Regions from separate parts of the Nonomuraea sp. NPDC049758 genome, predicted to be linked through region 1. Evidence: riboswitches for the same ligand, from Rfam matches in the RefSeq annotation. Region 1 holds a riboswitch; each other region holds the start of a gene.

Evidence for each region. A riboswitch is a leader RNA that binds a small molecule or an ion and turns the genes downstream of it on or off. The one in region 1 is predicted to bind thiamine pyrophosphate.
Region 2: it holds a riboswitch for thiamine pyrophosphate, as region 1 does, so the genes downstream of both, thiC (phosphomethylpyrimidine synthase ThiC) here and AB0J46_RS07955 (cytosine permease) in region 1, are expected to answer to the same signal.
Region 3: it holds a riboswitch for thiamine pyrophosphate, as region 1 does, so the genes downstream of both, AB0J46_RS15655 (FAD-dependent oxidoreductase) here and AB0J46_RS07955 (cytosine permease) in region 1, are expected to answer to the same signal.

Annotation. Positions count from the first base shown of each region.
Region 1 covers NZ_JBFAMZ010000002.1:709,381-713,993, reverse strand. The annotation lists gene AB0J46_RS07980 (LCP family protein) at 1-752, shown strand, start outside; gene AB0J46_RS07975 (GPP34 family phosphoprotein) at 792-1,442, opposite strand; gene AB0J46_RS07970 (TenA family protein) at 1,466-2,071, shown strand; gene AB0J46_RS07965 (DNA-formamidopyrimidine glycosylase family protein) at 2,109-2,987, shown strand; gene AB0J46_RS07960 (rhodanese-like domain-containing protein) at 3,014-3,337, shown strand; TPP riboswitch at 3,389-3,502, shown strand; gene AB0J46_RS07955 (cytosine permease) at 3,493-4,613, shown strand, end outside.
Region 2 covers NZ_JBFAMZ010000001.1:457,260-461,872, reverse strand. The annotation lists gene AB0J46_RS02185 (universal stress protein) at 1-381, opposite strand, end outside; gene AB0J46_RS02180 (hypothetical protein) at 384-734, opposite strand; partial or broken gene AB0J46_RS02175 (glycoside hydrolase N-terminal domain-containing protein) at 794-1,360, shown strand; gene AB0J46_RS02170 (glycoside hydrolase family 95-like protein) at 1,437-1,991, shown strand; gene AB0J46_RS02165 (class I SAM-dependent methyltransferase) at 1,951-2,571, opposite strand; TPP riboswitch at 2,607-2,719, shown strand; gene thiC (phosphomethylpyrimidine synthase ThiC) at 2,712-4,190, shown strand; gene AB0J46_RS02155 (SDR family oxidoreductase) at 4,200-4,613, opposite strand, start outside.
Region 3 covers NZ_JBFAMZ010000005.1:293,092-297,704, forward strand. The annotation lists gene AB0J46_RS15645 (Rv2175c family DNA-binding protein) at 1-261, opposite strand, end outside; gene AB0J46_RS15650 (FAD-dependent oxidoreductase) at 292-1,461, opposite strand; TPP riboswitch at 1,514-1,630, shown strand; gene AB0J46_RS15655 (FAD-dependent oxidoreductase) at 1,620-3,176, shown strand; gene thiS (sulfur carrier protein ThiS) at 3,173-3,373, shown strand; gene AB0J46_RS15665 (thiazole synthase) at 3,366-4,121, shown strand; gene pknB (Stk1 family PASTA domain-containing Ser/Thr kinase) at 4,368-4,613, shown strand, end outside.

The DNA of each region.
Region 1 (4,613 bases):
AGCGCAAGAAGCTGGCCACCGGGCGCGCGGTCGGGCAGCGCACCGACTCGATGATGCTGCTGCACATCTCCGACAACGGCGACAAGCCCACCCTGGTCAGCCTTCCGCGCGACTCGGCGGTGACGATTCCGGGGCGCGGGCGCGACAAGCTCAACGCGGCGTACGCGTCCGGCGGGCCGAAGCTGCTGGTCCGCACGATCGAGACGGTCACCGGCGTGCACGTCGACAACTACATGGAGATCGGCTTCGCCGGCTTCGTGGACATCGTGGACGCGATCGGCGGCGTCGAGATCAACGTCCGGGCCGACGTCGACGACCCCAAGGCCGGGCTCAAGCTCAAGAAGGGCAAGCAGGTGCTCAACGGCGCCCAGGCCCTCGGCTACGTACGCACCCGCAAGGGCGGCGCGCTGCCGGACTTCGAGCGCACCAAGCGGCAGCGGCAGTTCCTCGGCGCGGTGGTGAAGAAGGCCGCCAGCCCGGGTGTGCTGATCAACCCGTTCACCTCGATCCCGCTGGCCATGAGCGCCACGGACGCGGTCGAGGTCGACTCCGGCACCGGCGCGTTCGACATGCTCTCGCTGGGGCTGGCGATGGGCGACAGCCCGGTCACGACGGTGGTGCCGTTCGGCGGGAACGAGATCGTCGCCGGCGGCGGCGCGGCGGTCAAGTGGGACCGGCTCAAGGCGCTGGCCCTCTTCGACGCGCTGAAGGCCGACAAGCCGGTGCCGAAGGAGATCGTGGACGCCGGTTGACCCCCTCCCGCGAGGCGCGCCTCGCGGGAGGGCCCGGGCTCAGGTCGTGGTGGCGGCGACGACCGCGGCGGTGGAGGCGGTGGCGGCGATGGCCGCGGTGATGGCGGTGATCGTCTTGGCGACCGCCTGGCCGGCCCACTCGCCCTCGGCGATCTCCTTGACGCGCTCGCGGTCGGCGCCCGGGAAGGCTTTGCGGTCGAGCTTCGCCGCGTGCATGATCGCGATCAGCGTGGCGGTGCGCTCGTCGGGGTCGGCGCCCGCGAGGACGGCCGTGACGCGTTCGCGCACGTCGGCCTCCACCTGGGGGTCCGACTCCGGCCAGCGCGTGGTCGGGAAGATGCCCAGGACCCGGCCGCGCTCCTCGGCCAGCACGCCCGCCTCGGCGAGCCTGGCGAGCAGGCGCCTGCGCAGCTTGTCCGACTGCAGCCGCTGCACCCACCACGCGGGCTTCCTGGCCTTGCCGTCCTCGGCCATGCGGGCGAGGGCGGCGTCGAGCTCGGCGTCGCCCAGCGGGGTGGGGTCCGTCACCGTCACCTTGTCGTCGGCCAGCTCGACGCGGCCCGCGGCGGCCAGCTCGGCGAGGATCGCGCCGCCGAGCGCGGGGTCGAGCTGGACGCCCCCGATGAGCTGCTTGCCTGCTTCCTCGTCGTGGGCGAGGAGGAGGAGTTCTTCGGCAATCGTCACGGTCATGTCCCGACACTAACCTCCCAGGCATGAGCATTTCGGAAAGACTTCACGCGATCGGCCGGCCCTTGCTCCAGGCGCAGCTGGACCATCCCACGGTGGCCGGCATCGGGCGCGGCGACCTGCCGGAGCCGGTCTTCCGGTCCTGGCTGGAGCAGGACTACCTGTACCTGCTCGACTATGTGCGGGTGTTCTCCAGGCTGGCCTGGCAGGCGCCGGACGGGCATCTGGGAGACCTGGTGAATCTGGCGTACGCGACGTACCACGACGAACTGCGGCTGCATCGGTCGTTGTCGGCGGAGTTCGGGGCCGATCTGGACAATGCGGTGAAGGGGCCGGCGTGTGTGGCGTACACGGCGTTCCTGCTGGAGGCGGCGGGGTCGTACGGGGAGGGGTTGGCCGCGCTTTATCCGTGTATGTGGGGATATTCGAGTCTTGGGAAGATTCTTGCCGAGAACCCGCCCGCCGAGCCGCGGTACCGGGCCTGGGTGGACACCTACGCCGACCCGGCGTTCGCGGCGCTGACCGTACGGATCGGGCAGATGATCGACGAGGCCGACCCCGACCCCGTACGGGCGGAGGCGCTGTTCGCCGAGGGCATGGCACACGAGCTCGCCTTCTGGGACGTGCCGTAGTCGCGTGCCGGCCCGGCGCGCGCCATACCCTGGGGGCATGCCGGAACTTCCCGAGGTGGAGTCGCTCACCAACTTCCTGCGCGAGCGGGCGGTCGGCCGTTCGATCGCCGGCGTCGACGTCGTCGGCTTCCAGGCGCTCAAGACGTTCGACCCGCCGGTCACCGCGCTCGGCGGGCTCACCGTCACGAACGTGTCGAGGCACGGCAAGTTCCTCGACCTCGACTGCGACGGCCTGCACCTGATCATCCATCTGGCCCGCGCCGGCTGGCTGCGCTGGCGCGACGACCTGACCGGCGCGCGGCCGGTGCGGCCGGGCAAGGGGCCGCTGGCCGTACGCGTACGGCTGGCCCCGGACGACGACGGCCTGGCCCCCGGCTTCGAGCTGACCGAGGCCGGCACGCAGAAACGGCTCGCCGTCTACGTCACCGACAAGCCGGAGGACGTGCCGGGCGTCGCCGCCCTGGGCCCCGACCCGCTCGACGACGCCTTCACCGTCGAGGCGCTCAAGCGCATCGTGGGCGGCAACCGCACCCAGATCAAGGGGCTGCTGCGCGACCAGAAGGTGATCGCGGGCATCGGCAACGCCTACTCCGACGAGGTGCTGCACGCGGCGAAGATGTCGCCGTTCAAGATCGCCGCGACGCTGACCGACGCGCAGATCGCCGACCTGCACGAGGCCATCGTGACGACGTTGCGCGACGCCGTCGAACGGGCGCACGGGCTGGCCGCCAAGGACCTCAAGGCGGAGAAGAAGTCCGGGCTGCGCGTGCACAACCGGGCCGGCCAGCCGTGCGACGTGTGCGGCGACACGATCCGCGAGGTGTCCTTCGCCGACTCCGCGCTCCAGTACTGCCCGACCTGCCAGACGGGCGGCAAACCGCTGGCCGACCGGCGGATGTCGCGCCTGCTCAAGTAGGGTCCCGGGCGCGGGATGATGGAGGCATGACCGTTCCAGAGATCGACGTGACCGCCGTTCCCGACGACGCCTACCTGCTCGACGTCCGCGAGCAGGACGAGTGGCTGGCCGGCCACGCCCCCGAGGCCGTGCACATCCCCATGTCGCAGATCCAGGGCCGGGTCGAGGAGGTGCCCGCCGACCGCACCGTCTACGTGGTGTGCCGGGTCGGCGGCCGGTCGATGCAGGTCACGGCGTGGCTCAACCAGCTCGGGCGCGACGCCGTCAACGTGGGCGGCGGCATGCAGTCGTGGGAGTTCGCCCGCCGTCCCATGGTCAGCGAGACCGGGCAGGATCCTTTCGTGGCCTGAATGCCCCACTGTGGCGGTTCCGCCGCCATTGAGGCATGATGAGGGCGCCAACTGCATAGTCGCGGGAGCTCGGGGTGCCGGGCTGAGAGGGCAGCAACACAGCCGCTGCCGACCGCCTGAACCTGTCCGGGTAATGCCGGCGTAGGGAGTGTGCGATGACGCATGTCGTCGACGAAGTTCCGCTGACCCTTGACGGCGCGCCCCCCAAGACCCTCGGCGTCCTCGACCAGGGCGCGCTCTGGGCCAACCTCGGTGTCAGCCTCCTCGGCTTCTCCGGCGCGCTCGTCCTGATCGATCCTCTGACCAACGCGCCGCTCAGCCTCGTGGCCGCGCTCACGGCCGCCGTGGTCGGCAGCCTCATCGGCACGGCCATGGTCGGCCTGTCGGCCATCCCCGGCACGCAGACCGGGCGGCCGGCGATGGTGCTGCTGCGCGGGCTGTTCGGGGCGAAGATGTCGTACGTCCCGTCCGTGCTGAACATCGTGCAGATGCTCGGCTGGGGGGCCTTCGAGCTCTGGGTGATCGCCAAGGCCGCGAACGCGATCTTCGGGAGCGTCCCGTACCAGGTGTGGGTGGTGGTGGCGGGGGTGCTGACCACCGCGCTCGCCGTCTGGCCGCTCGGATCGATCAGGCTGCTGCGCCGGTACGTGACCGCCGGCGTGATCGTGTCGCTGATCTGGTTCACCGTGTCGTTCCTGGGCGAGGCGCCGACGTACACGGGCGGGTCGTGGACGGCCTTCGCCCCGGCCGTCGACTACGTCATCGCCCTGTCGGTGTCGTGGGTGCCGATGGCCGCCGACTTCGCCAGGCACTCGCGTTCCAGCCGGGCCGCCTTCACCGGCGTCGTCGGCGGCTACACCGTCGCCCAGGTGGCCTGCCTGGCCCTCGGCGTGTACGCGGTGGCCATCGCGGGCGCCCAGGCGGTCCAGGCCGACGGCATGGTCGTGTTCCAGCCGTTCGTCGCGGCGCCGCTGGGCGCGCTGTTCTTCGGCATCCTGGTGCTGCGCGAGACCGACCAGTCCTTCGCCAACGTCTACTCCACCACCGTCTCGCTGCAGAACCTGATGCCGAAGGTGGACCGGCGGGTCGTCTCGACCGCGATCGGCGTGCTCACCACCGCGATCGCCCTGGTCGTGGACGTCACCTCCTACGGCGCGTTCCTCGGGGTGATCGGCGCGGTGTTCGTGCCGATGTTCGCGGTGCTGGCCGTCGACTACTTCGTGCTCGGCGGCGCCGCCCGCTGGAACACCGCCGAGGACGCGCCCTCGCGCTGGCT
Region 2 (4,613 bases), on a different contig from region 1:
CCGGGCATGCGCGGCCACCCCATGGGCGACCGAGCCGAGCAGCAGCCCGCGTACGCCGCCCAGGCCACGACTGCCGACGACGAGCAGGTCGGCCTGCTCGGCGGTCTTGATCAGCGCGGCGCGGGGATCGCCGGGCACGAGTTCCGTGGTCACCTCGGCCCCCAGTTCGCGGGCCCGCCGTTCGGCGGCCGCGAGCACCTCCTTGGCGCCGTCGCGCATCCACTTGCCCACCTCCGCGTACCGGCCGGAGATCGGGCGGCAGACCCAGTCGGGCACCACGTGGGCCACGGTCAGCGACACCCCGCGCAGCACTGCCTCCTTGGCGGCCCAGTCGACGGACAGCAGTCCGGTCGGCGAGCCGTCGACACCTGCGACGATCATGGTCAGGCCACGTAACATTCCACTTCGGCGCGGCGATAGGCCAAGCCCTGTCTGGTGGACTCGTCGATGCACGCGCGCTCGGTCTTGCTGAGGAGCAGTTCGCCGCAGACCGTCACGCCGGAGTACGTCCGGCAGTCGAGTGAACGGTTGCGCCGGCCGATACGGTAGTTGTCCTTGACCGCCTGCCTGCATTTCTGGCGCAGGGCCTGTGTGTCGGCGTAGCGGCACTGGGCGGTCAGCGTCCGGTATTGCTGCTTGCTCACTTCCTGCTGCTCGATGCCGTCCCCAGAGGCGGCAGCCGGTCCGATCGTGGCGAGAGCCACGATCGCGGCCACAGCGGCGATCTTCATCATAGTTCCCCTGAGGGAGTCCGTACCGCCAGGGGCGATCGCCAAACCTGAGGCTGATCGCCATGCTGACGCTCCGGTACGACGAGCCCGCCCCCAGTTGGGAAGGACACGTCCTGCCGATCGGCAACGGAGCGCTCGGCGCCTGCGTGTTCGGGACGCTTGCGACCGAGCGCGTCCAGCTCAACGAGAAATCGTTGTGGACCGGCGGTCCGGGCAGCGCGGAGCCCGGTGGATCCGGCAACTGGCCGGCGGACCGTCCCGGCGCTCTGGACGCGGTGCGGCGGGTCATCGACGAGCGGGGTTCGATGGCGCCGGAGGACGTGGCCGCGATCCTGGGGAACCCGTCCTACAGCATGGTGGGGCACATTCCCGGCTTCGGGGCGTTCCAGAACTTCGGCGAGCTGCTGCTCGACGTGACCGGCGGCTTCTCCGGCGGCTACCGGCGCATGCTCGACCTGGAGACGGCGGTGGCCGCCGTGACCTACGAGGACGCCGACGGCGTGGTCCTCACCAGGGAATATTTCGCCTCGTACCCGGCGCACGTCATCGTCGGGAGGCTGTCGGCGGGGCCTCCGGGACGGGTGGGGTTCACGTTACGCTTCGGCACCGCACATGACGGCGGGGAGGAAGTGACCGCCGAGTCCGGACGGCTGCGCGTCCGGGGCGTGCTCGCCGACAACGGCCGCGGCCGCGCGCACGCTCGGCGTGGACGTCGAGTTCGCCGGACGGCTGCGCGCGGCGGCCGACCGGCTCGATCCGGGGCTGCGGGTCGGCTCCTGGGGGCAGCTCCAGGAGTGGAAGGCCGGCCTCGACGACCCGTCCGACCGGCACCGGCACGTCTCCCAGCTCTACGCCCTGCACCCCGGGACGCAGCTCACCGCCCCCGAGCACCTGGCCGCGGCGCGCACCACCCTCGAAGCCCGCGGCGACGGCGGCACGGGCTGGAGCATGGCCTGGAAGGTCAACTTCTGGGCCCGGCTCAAGGACGGCGACCGTGCCCTGAGCATGCTGAGCGGGCAACTGCGCGCCAGCACGCTGCCCAACCTGTGGGACACCCATCCGCCGTTCCAGATCGACGGGAACCTCGGCGCGACCGCCGGGGTGGCCGAGATGCTGCTCCAGAGCCACGCCGGCGTCATCGAGCTGCTGCCCGCGCTGCCGGCCGCCTGGCCCGCGGGCTCGTTCGACGGGCTGCGCGCCCGCGCGCTCGACCTGGAGACTAGGGCCGGGGAGAGCTGCGCGCTGTCGCCAGCACGCTGAACCACGTGCGGTGGGTGACGTTCGTCTCGTGCCAGGCGACCGCGAACCCGGCCGCGTCCAGCACCGCGAGCAGGTCGCCCGCGTCGCGGTGGACGAACCAGCGCTCGTACTCCGTCCGGTACGGCACCGGCTCCCAGCCCTCGCTGTCGCCCAGGGCGGTGGTCAGCGCGAGCACCCCGCCGGGGCGCAGCGCCGCGTGCCAGGCGCGCAGCGTGGGCTCGGTCTGCTCGGACGGCACGTGCACGAGGGCCGCGGCCGACCAGACGCCGTCCAGGGACGCCGGCGACAACGGCGGGCGTCGCAGATCGCCCAGAACGGTGGGCACGCCGTGCCCGGCGGCGAGCCTGGCCATCTCGATCGACAGGTCCACGCCCACGGTGGTCAGGCCGCGTCCGGCGAACCAGGCCGACTCGCGCCCCGGGCCGCATCCCAGGTCGGCGACCGTGGCTCCGGCCGGCAGGGCTGCGGCGAACCGGTCGCGGAAGGCCGCGAACGAGGGCGGCGGTTCGGTGAACTGCTCGTCGAACTGGCGCGCGATGCGGTCGTAGGTGGCGGTCGTGTGCGCAATGGGATCAGACATCCCCTTGATCCTGCCACGCGCGGGGTTATGATCGCGATGACCAACGCGGGAGCCCGGTGCGGACCGGGCTGAGAGGACGGCTGTCAGCCGCCGACCGCCAGAACCTGCTCCGGATAATGCCGGCGAAGGGAGTTTGCGCGATGAGCGACGCGCGCTTTTCCAAGATCTACATCGGTGACCTTCAGGTGCCGATGCGCGAGGTCAGGCTGTCGAACGGCACGTCGGTGCGGCTCTACGACACCTCGGGGCCGTCGCGTACCGACCGCTCGGCGTGGGGGTCGCCGGTCACCCAGCTCGGCGCCGCGCGGCGCGGCGTGGTGACCAAGGAGATGGAGTTCGTGGCCGTCCGGGAGGGGATGACGCCCGAGTTCGTCCGGCAGGAGGTCGCGGCCGGGCGGGCGGTCATCCCCGCCAACGTCAACCATCCGGAGTCCGAGCCGATGGCGATCGGCCGGAACTTCCTGGTCAAGATCAACGCCAACATCGGCAACTCCGCCGTCACCTCCTCGATCGGGGAGGAGGTCGAGAAGATGACGTGGGCCACCCGGTGGGGCGCCGACACCGTCATGGACCTGTCCACCGGGCCGAACATCCACGAGACCCGCGAGCAGATCATCCGCAGCTCGCCCGTACCGGTCGGGACCGTGCCCATCTACCAGGCGCTGGAGAAGGTGGGCGGGCGGCCCGAGGCGCTGTCGTGGGAGGTCTACCGCGACACCCTGATCGAGCAGTGCGAGCAGGGTGTCGACTACGTGACGGTGCACGCGGGCGTGCGGCTGGCGCACGTCCCGCTGACCGCGCGACGCAAGACCGGGATCGTCTCGCGCGGGGGCTCGATCATGGCCGCCTGGTGCCTGGCCCACCACCGCGAGAGCTTCCTGTACGAGCACTTCGACGAGATGTGCGCCCTGCTGGCCCGCTACGACGTGACGTTCTCGCTGGGCGACGGGCTGCGCCCCGGCTCGATCGCGGACGCCAACGACGAGGCCCAGTTCGTCGAGCTGCGCACCCTGGGCGAGCTGACCAAGATCGCGCACGCGCACGACGTGCAGGTGATGATCGAGGGCCCCGGCCACGTGCCCATGCACAAGATCAAGGAGAACGTCGACCTGCAGCGCGAGCTCTGCGACGACGTGCCCTTCTACACCCTCGGCCCGCTCGTCACCGACATTGCCCCCGGCTACGACCACATCACCTCGGGCATCGGCGCCGCCATGATCGCCTGGTACGGCACCGCCATGCTCTGCTACGTGACCCCCAAGGAGCACCTCGGCCTGCCCAACCGCGACGACGTCAAGACCGGCGTGATCACGTACAAGATCGCGGCGCACGCGGCGGACCTGGCCAAGGGTCACCCGCAGGCCCAGGCGTGGGACGACGCCCTGTCGGACGCCCGGTTCGAGTTCCGCTGGGAGGACCAGTTCGACTTGTCGCTCGACCCGGACACCGCCCGCGCCTTCCACGACGAGACCCTGCCGGCCGCGCCCGCCAAGACCGCGCACTTCTGCTCGATGTGCGGCCCGAAGTTCTGCTCGATGAAGCTCAGCCACGAGGTGCGGGCGGGCATGGCCGACAAGGCGGCCGAATTCCTCGGGAAGGGCGGCTCGATCTACCTCTGACCTGCGCGGTCAGCCCGGGAGCGTCTCGCCGCCGATCGGGGCCAGCACCTCGCCCGTGTAGTACGAGGACAGCCGGTCGGCGGCGAAGAACACGTACGAAGGGGCGATCTCGTCGGGGTCGGCGGCCCGCTTCATGGGCACCTGCGCGCCGAACTTCGCCACCTTCTCCTCCGGCATCGTGGCCGGGATCAGCGGCGTCCAGACCGGGCCGGGGGCGACGGCGTTGATCCTGATGCCGCGCTCGACCAGGTTCTGGGCCATCGAGTAGGTGAAGGCGTTGATCGCGCCCTTCGTCGCGGCGTAGTCGATGAGGGTCTTGTTGCCGCGCAGGCCGTTGATCGAGGAGGTGTTCACGATCGCGCTGCCCTCCCGCAGGTGCGGCAGCGCGGCCTTGGTGACGCGGTAGTAGCTGTGGATGTTGAC
Region 3 (4,613 bases), on a different contig from region 1:
CTCGATGTCGTCGTAGCCGGCGTCCTGCAACACGGTCAGTGTGCCGGGCAGGCCCTTCATCACGTCCTTCCCGTCGAGGAACACCGCGGGAACCTGTGGCCCGCCGCCGCCACGGCGCACGCCGAGCAGCTTGTGGTCCTTGAGGAGTTGCTTGGCCCGCCCGATCGAGAGGTCGAGGCGTGAGGCCACTTCGGGGAGAGTGAGCCACTCGTCGACGAGCTGGTCGGTCTCCCGGTCGATCTGTGCAACAGAAAGCGTCACGAAACCACAACTACCACATGCCGTCCTTGCTCAAACAACACAATCCCGTAGGGGGACCTCTGGATCTACCAGGCGTTCTGTGTCGAGGCGATGCCCGCCTTCGATGATCCTACGGCCCTGCACGTAGTCCCGGGGCCGGTCGACGGCGAGCACGGCGGCGAGGGTGTCGCCGGACGTCAGCCAGACGGCCGACCACTTGCCCTCGGGCTCGCCCCGGTAGAGCAGCCGGTCGCCGGAGGGGTGGTGGCCGATGTACTGGACCATGTGGCCGAACTGCTCGGACCAGAAGTAGGGGGCCGGGTCGTAGACGGCCTCCTCCCCCAGCAGGGTCGCGGCGGCGACCTCGGGCGAGCCGAGCGCGGTGTCCCAGTGCTCGACGCGCAGCCGGACGCCGTAGCGGCGCGACCACCAGGCCGCGCAGTCGCCCGCGGCGACCACGTTCGGCATGGACGTGCGCAGGTGCTCGTCGGTGACGACGCCGTTGTGCAGGTCGATGTCGGAGCCGGCCAGCCACTCGACGGCCGGGCGCACCCCGATGCCCGTGACGACCACGTGCGCCTGGACGAACTCGCCGCCCACCAGCCGCACGCCGCCCTCGTCCACCTCGTCGACCATGGTGTTCAGGCGCAGGTCGATGCCGTCGTACCAGTGTCGCGTGCGGGCGCCGATCTCCGGGCCCACGGCGTTGGCCAGTGGGGTGGGGCCGGCCTCGATCACGGTCACCGAGCAGCCGGCCTTGCGGGCGGCGGTGGCGACCTCGGCGCCGATCCAGCCGGCGCCGATGATCGCCACGTGGGCCCCGGCCACGAGCCCGGCGCGCAGCTCGTGGGCGTCGTCGAGGGTGCGCAGGACGTGCTGGTGGCCGTCGCCGGGCACGGTGATCGGCTCGGTGCCGGTGGCGATCACGAGGCCGTCGTAGCCGAGCTCGCCCTCGGTCGTCTCCACGACGCCCTCGCGCAGGGCCTTGGCCGTGACGCCGGGCCAGAAGTCGACCTCCAGCGCGTCGAGGTCGGCCTCCAGGAAGCTCGAGTCGGCCGCGCCGGACAGCACGGCCTTGGACAACGGCGGACGGTCGTAGGGCCGATGGCGCTCCTGGCCGATCAGCGTGATCCGTCCGGTGAAGCCGCGCCCGCGCAGCGCCTCCGCGCTGCGCAGCCCGGCCAGGCCCGCTCCCACCACTACGACATGGTTCACGTTCATGACCATAACGGGGGCGGTGCCGGCACGTCGCGCCGAGGCCGTAGGCTGGAGGCGCAAGACGCGCGGGAGTCCGGCCGTCACCGGGCTGAGAGGAAGGCTTGAACGGGCCTTCGACCGCAAGACACCTGATCCGGATCATGCCGGCGAAGGGAGCGCGGATGAATGTGATCGTGGGCGGCGGGGTCGTCGGGTTGTCGATCGCCTGGCGGCTGGCCCGCGAGGGGCTGCCCGTCACGGTGGTCGATCCGGCCCCGGGGCGCGGCGCGTCCTACGCGGCGGCCGGGATGCTGGCGCCCGTCAGCGAGGTCGCCTACACCGAGGAGCCGCTGCTGCGGCTGGGGGCCGCCTCGCTGAGCCGATGGCCGTCCTTCGCCGCCGAACTGGCCGCCGACGCGGGCCTCGGTGCGGGCCTCGGGCCAGGTCTCGGCGCGGGCCTGAGCGGCGGTCCCAATGGCGGTCCCGGTGGCGGTCCCGGTGGCGTGGCCGGGGCGAGGGCCGGTGAGGCGTTCGGGGGCGCGTTCGGGGTGATCGGGCCGGAGGGGGCCGCTGGTCGTGCGCTCGACCTGCGCGCCGACGGCACGCTCGACGTCGCCTTCGGGGCCGACGACCTCGCGGCGCTCGACGACCTGGCGGCGTTCATGGACAAGCTGGGGCTGCGGGTCGAGCGGCTGACCGGGCGCGAGTGCCGCCGTCTGGAGCCCATGCTGGCCCCTTCGGTGCGCGGCGGGCTGCTGGCCCCCGGTGACGCCTGGGTCGATCCGCGCCGGGTCACGGCGGCGCTGCTGGCCGCGCTCGACCGGCTGGGCGTGCCCGTGGTGCGGGCGCGGGTGACCGGCCTGCTGCGCGACGGCGCCGCCGCTCCAGGCGCCGCGACCGGTGCTGGGACCGGCTCGGGGCCCAGCGCTGGGATCGGCGCTGGGACAAGCGGTGCAGCAAGCGCTGGGACAGGCGGTGTGGCAGGACCTGTGGCGGGAGCTGCGACAGGTGCTGTGACGGGGGTGCGGCTTGAGCCCGTACCCGGTCAGCCTGAGCCGGCGGTGCGGGAGATCGCGGCCGAGCGGGTGGTGCTGGCCGCCGGGGCGTGGAGCGGGCAGCTGGCCGACGTGCCCGTCCGGCCGGTCAAGGGGCAGATCATGCGGTTGCGCTCGCCGCAGCCGCTGCTCGGCCGGTGCGTACGCGGGATGGTGCACGGCGCGCCCGTCTACCTCGTCCCCAGGGGCGACGGCGAGCTGGTGCTCGGGGCGACCCAGGAGGAGCTGGGGTTCGACACCCGGGTGACCGCGGGCGGGCTCTACGAGCTGCTGCGCGACGCCAGGGAGCTGGTGCCGGGCGTCACCGAGCTGGAGGTCGCCGACGTGGTCGCCGGGCTGCGTCCGGGCACCCCTGACAACCTGCCGATCATCGGGGCGGGCGAGGTCCCCGGGCTGGTGCTGGCGACCGGCCACCACCGGGGCGGGGTGCTGCTGGCCCCCCTGACGGCGGCCCTGGTCACGTCGGCGATGCTGGCACCGTCCGCGACGCCCTCGGCCGCGACGTCGAGGCCCGCGACGGCGGCCTCGACAACGGCCCAGACAGGCACACAGCCAGCGGTACAGACAACCACACAGCCAGCGGCTCGGGCGGTAAGGCTTTCGACGGGCGCGGGGATTCTGACGGGTGAGGAGGGCGAGCTGGCCGCGCTGTGCTCGCCCGCGAGATTTCGGGATATTTCATGATTGTGACGATCAACGGCGCCGCACACGAGGTGGCCGACGGCACCACCGTGGCCCAGGCCGTACGGACGCTGACCACCGCCACCACCGGCGTGGCCGTGGCCGTGAACGACGAGGTGGTGACGCGGAGCTCGTGGGAGACGACGGCGCTCGGCGACCGCGACCGCGTCGAGGTGCTGACGGCGGTGCAGGGTGGATGAGCTGATCATCGCCGGGGAGAAGTTCGCCTCCCGGCTCATCATGGGCACCGGCGGCGCGCCCTCCCTGGAGGTGCTCGACCAGGCCCTGGTCGCCTCGGGCACCGAGCTGACCACGGTGGCCATGCGGCGGCTCGACCCCGGCGCCCGCGGCTCGGTCCTCGACGTGCTGCGCCGCCGCGACATCAAGGTGCTGCCGAACACCGCGGGCTGCTTCACCGCGGGCGAGGCCGTGCTGACGGCCCGGCTGGCCCGCGAGGCCCTGGGGACGAACTGGGTCAAGCTTGAGGTCATCGCCGACGAGCGCACGCTGCTGCCCGACCCGATCGAGACGTTCGACGCGGCCGAGCGGCTGGTGGCCGACGGGTTCGTGGTGCTGCCGTACATCGGCGACGACCCGGCGCTGGCGCGGCGGCTGGAGCAGGCCGGCTGCGCGGCGGTGATGCCCTTGGGCGCGCCGATCGGCTCGGGGCTCGGGATCAGGAACCCGCACAACATCGAGCTCATCGTGGAGTCCGCCGGGGTGCCGGTGATCCTCGACGCCGGCATCGGCACGGCCAGCGACGCCGCCCTGGCCATGGAGCTGGGCTGCGACGCGGTGCTGCTGGCCACGGCGGTCACCCGGGCGCAGCGGCCCGAGCTCATGGCCTCGGCGATGAGGGCGGCCGTGACGGCCGGACGCCAGGCGCGGCAGGCGGGCCGGATCCCGCGCCGGCGCTACGCCGAGGCGTCCTCTCCGACGACCCCCTAGAGACGCCCCCGAGGCGCCCGGGAGAGGCCCCGGAGGCGCCCGGGAGACGCCCTGAAGATCCTCCCTGGAGATCTCCTCTGCGATCCCCTCTGAAGATCCCCTCGGAGATCCCTATGAGACGCCCGGAGGGACCGGCTCACGCCGGCCCTTCCGCCGGTCGGGGCCGCTCTCGCGAGAACGTCTCCGCATCGGTTTCGGGCGCGCGGGCCCTGCCGGTGGCAAAACGCCCGTAAACTCAGGGGGGTGGTGGATAAGACGACTGCGGACCCCCTGGTCGGGCGGCTCCTCGATGGGCGTTACCGCATCGAGAGCCGGATCGCCCGGGGCGGTATGGCGACCGTCTACCTGGCGCTCGACGTCCGGCTGGATCGCACTGTCGCGTTGAAGGTCATGCACCGCTCGCTCGCCGAGGATCCGGCGTTCGTCCGCAGGTTCATCGGCGAGGCCAAGTCGGTGGCCAGCCTGTCCCACCCCAACGTGGTGCACGTCTTC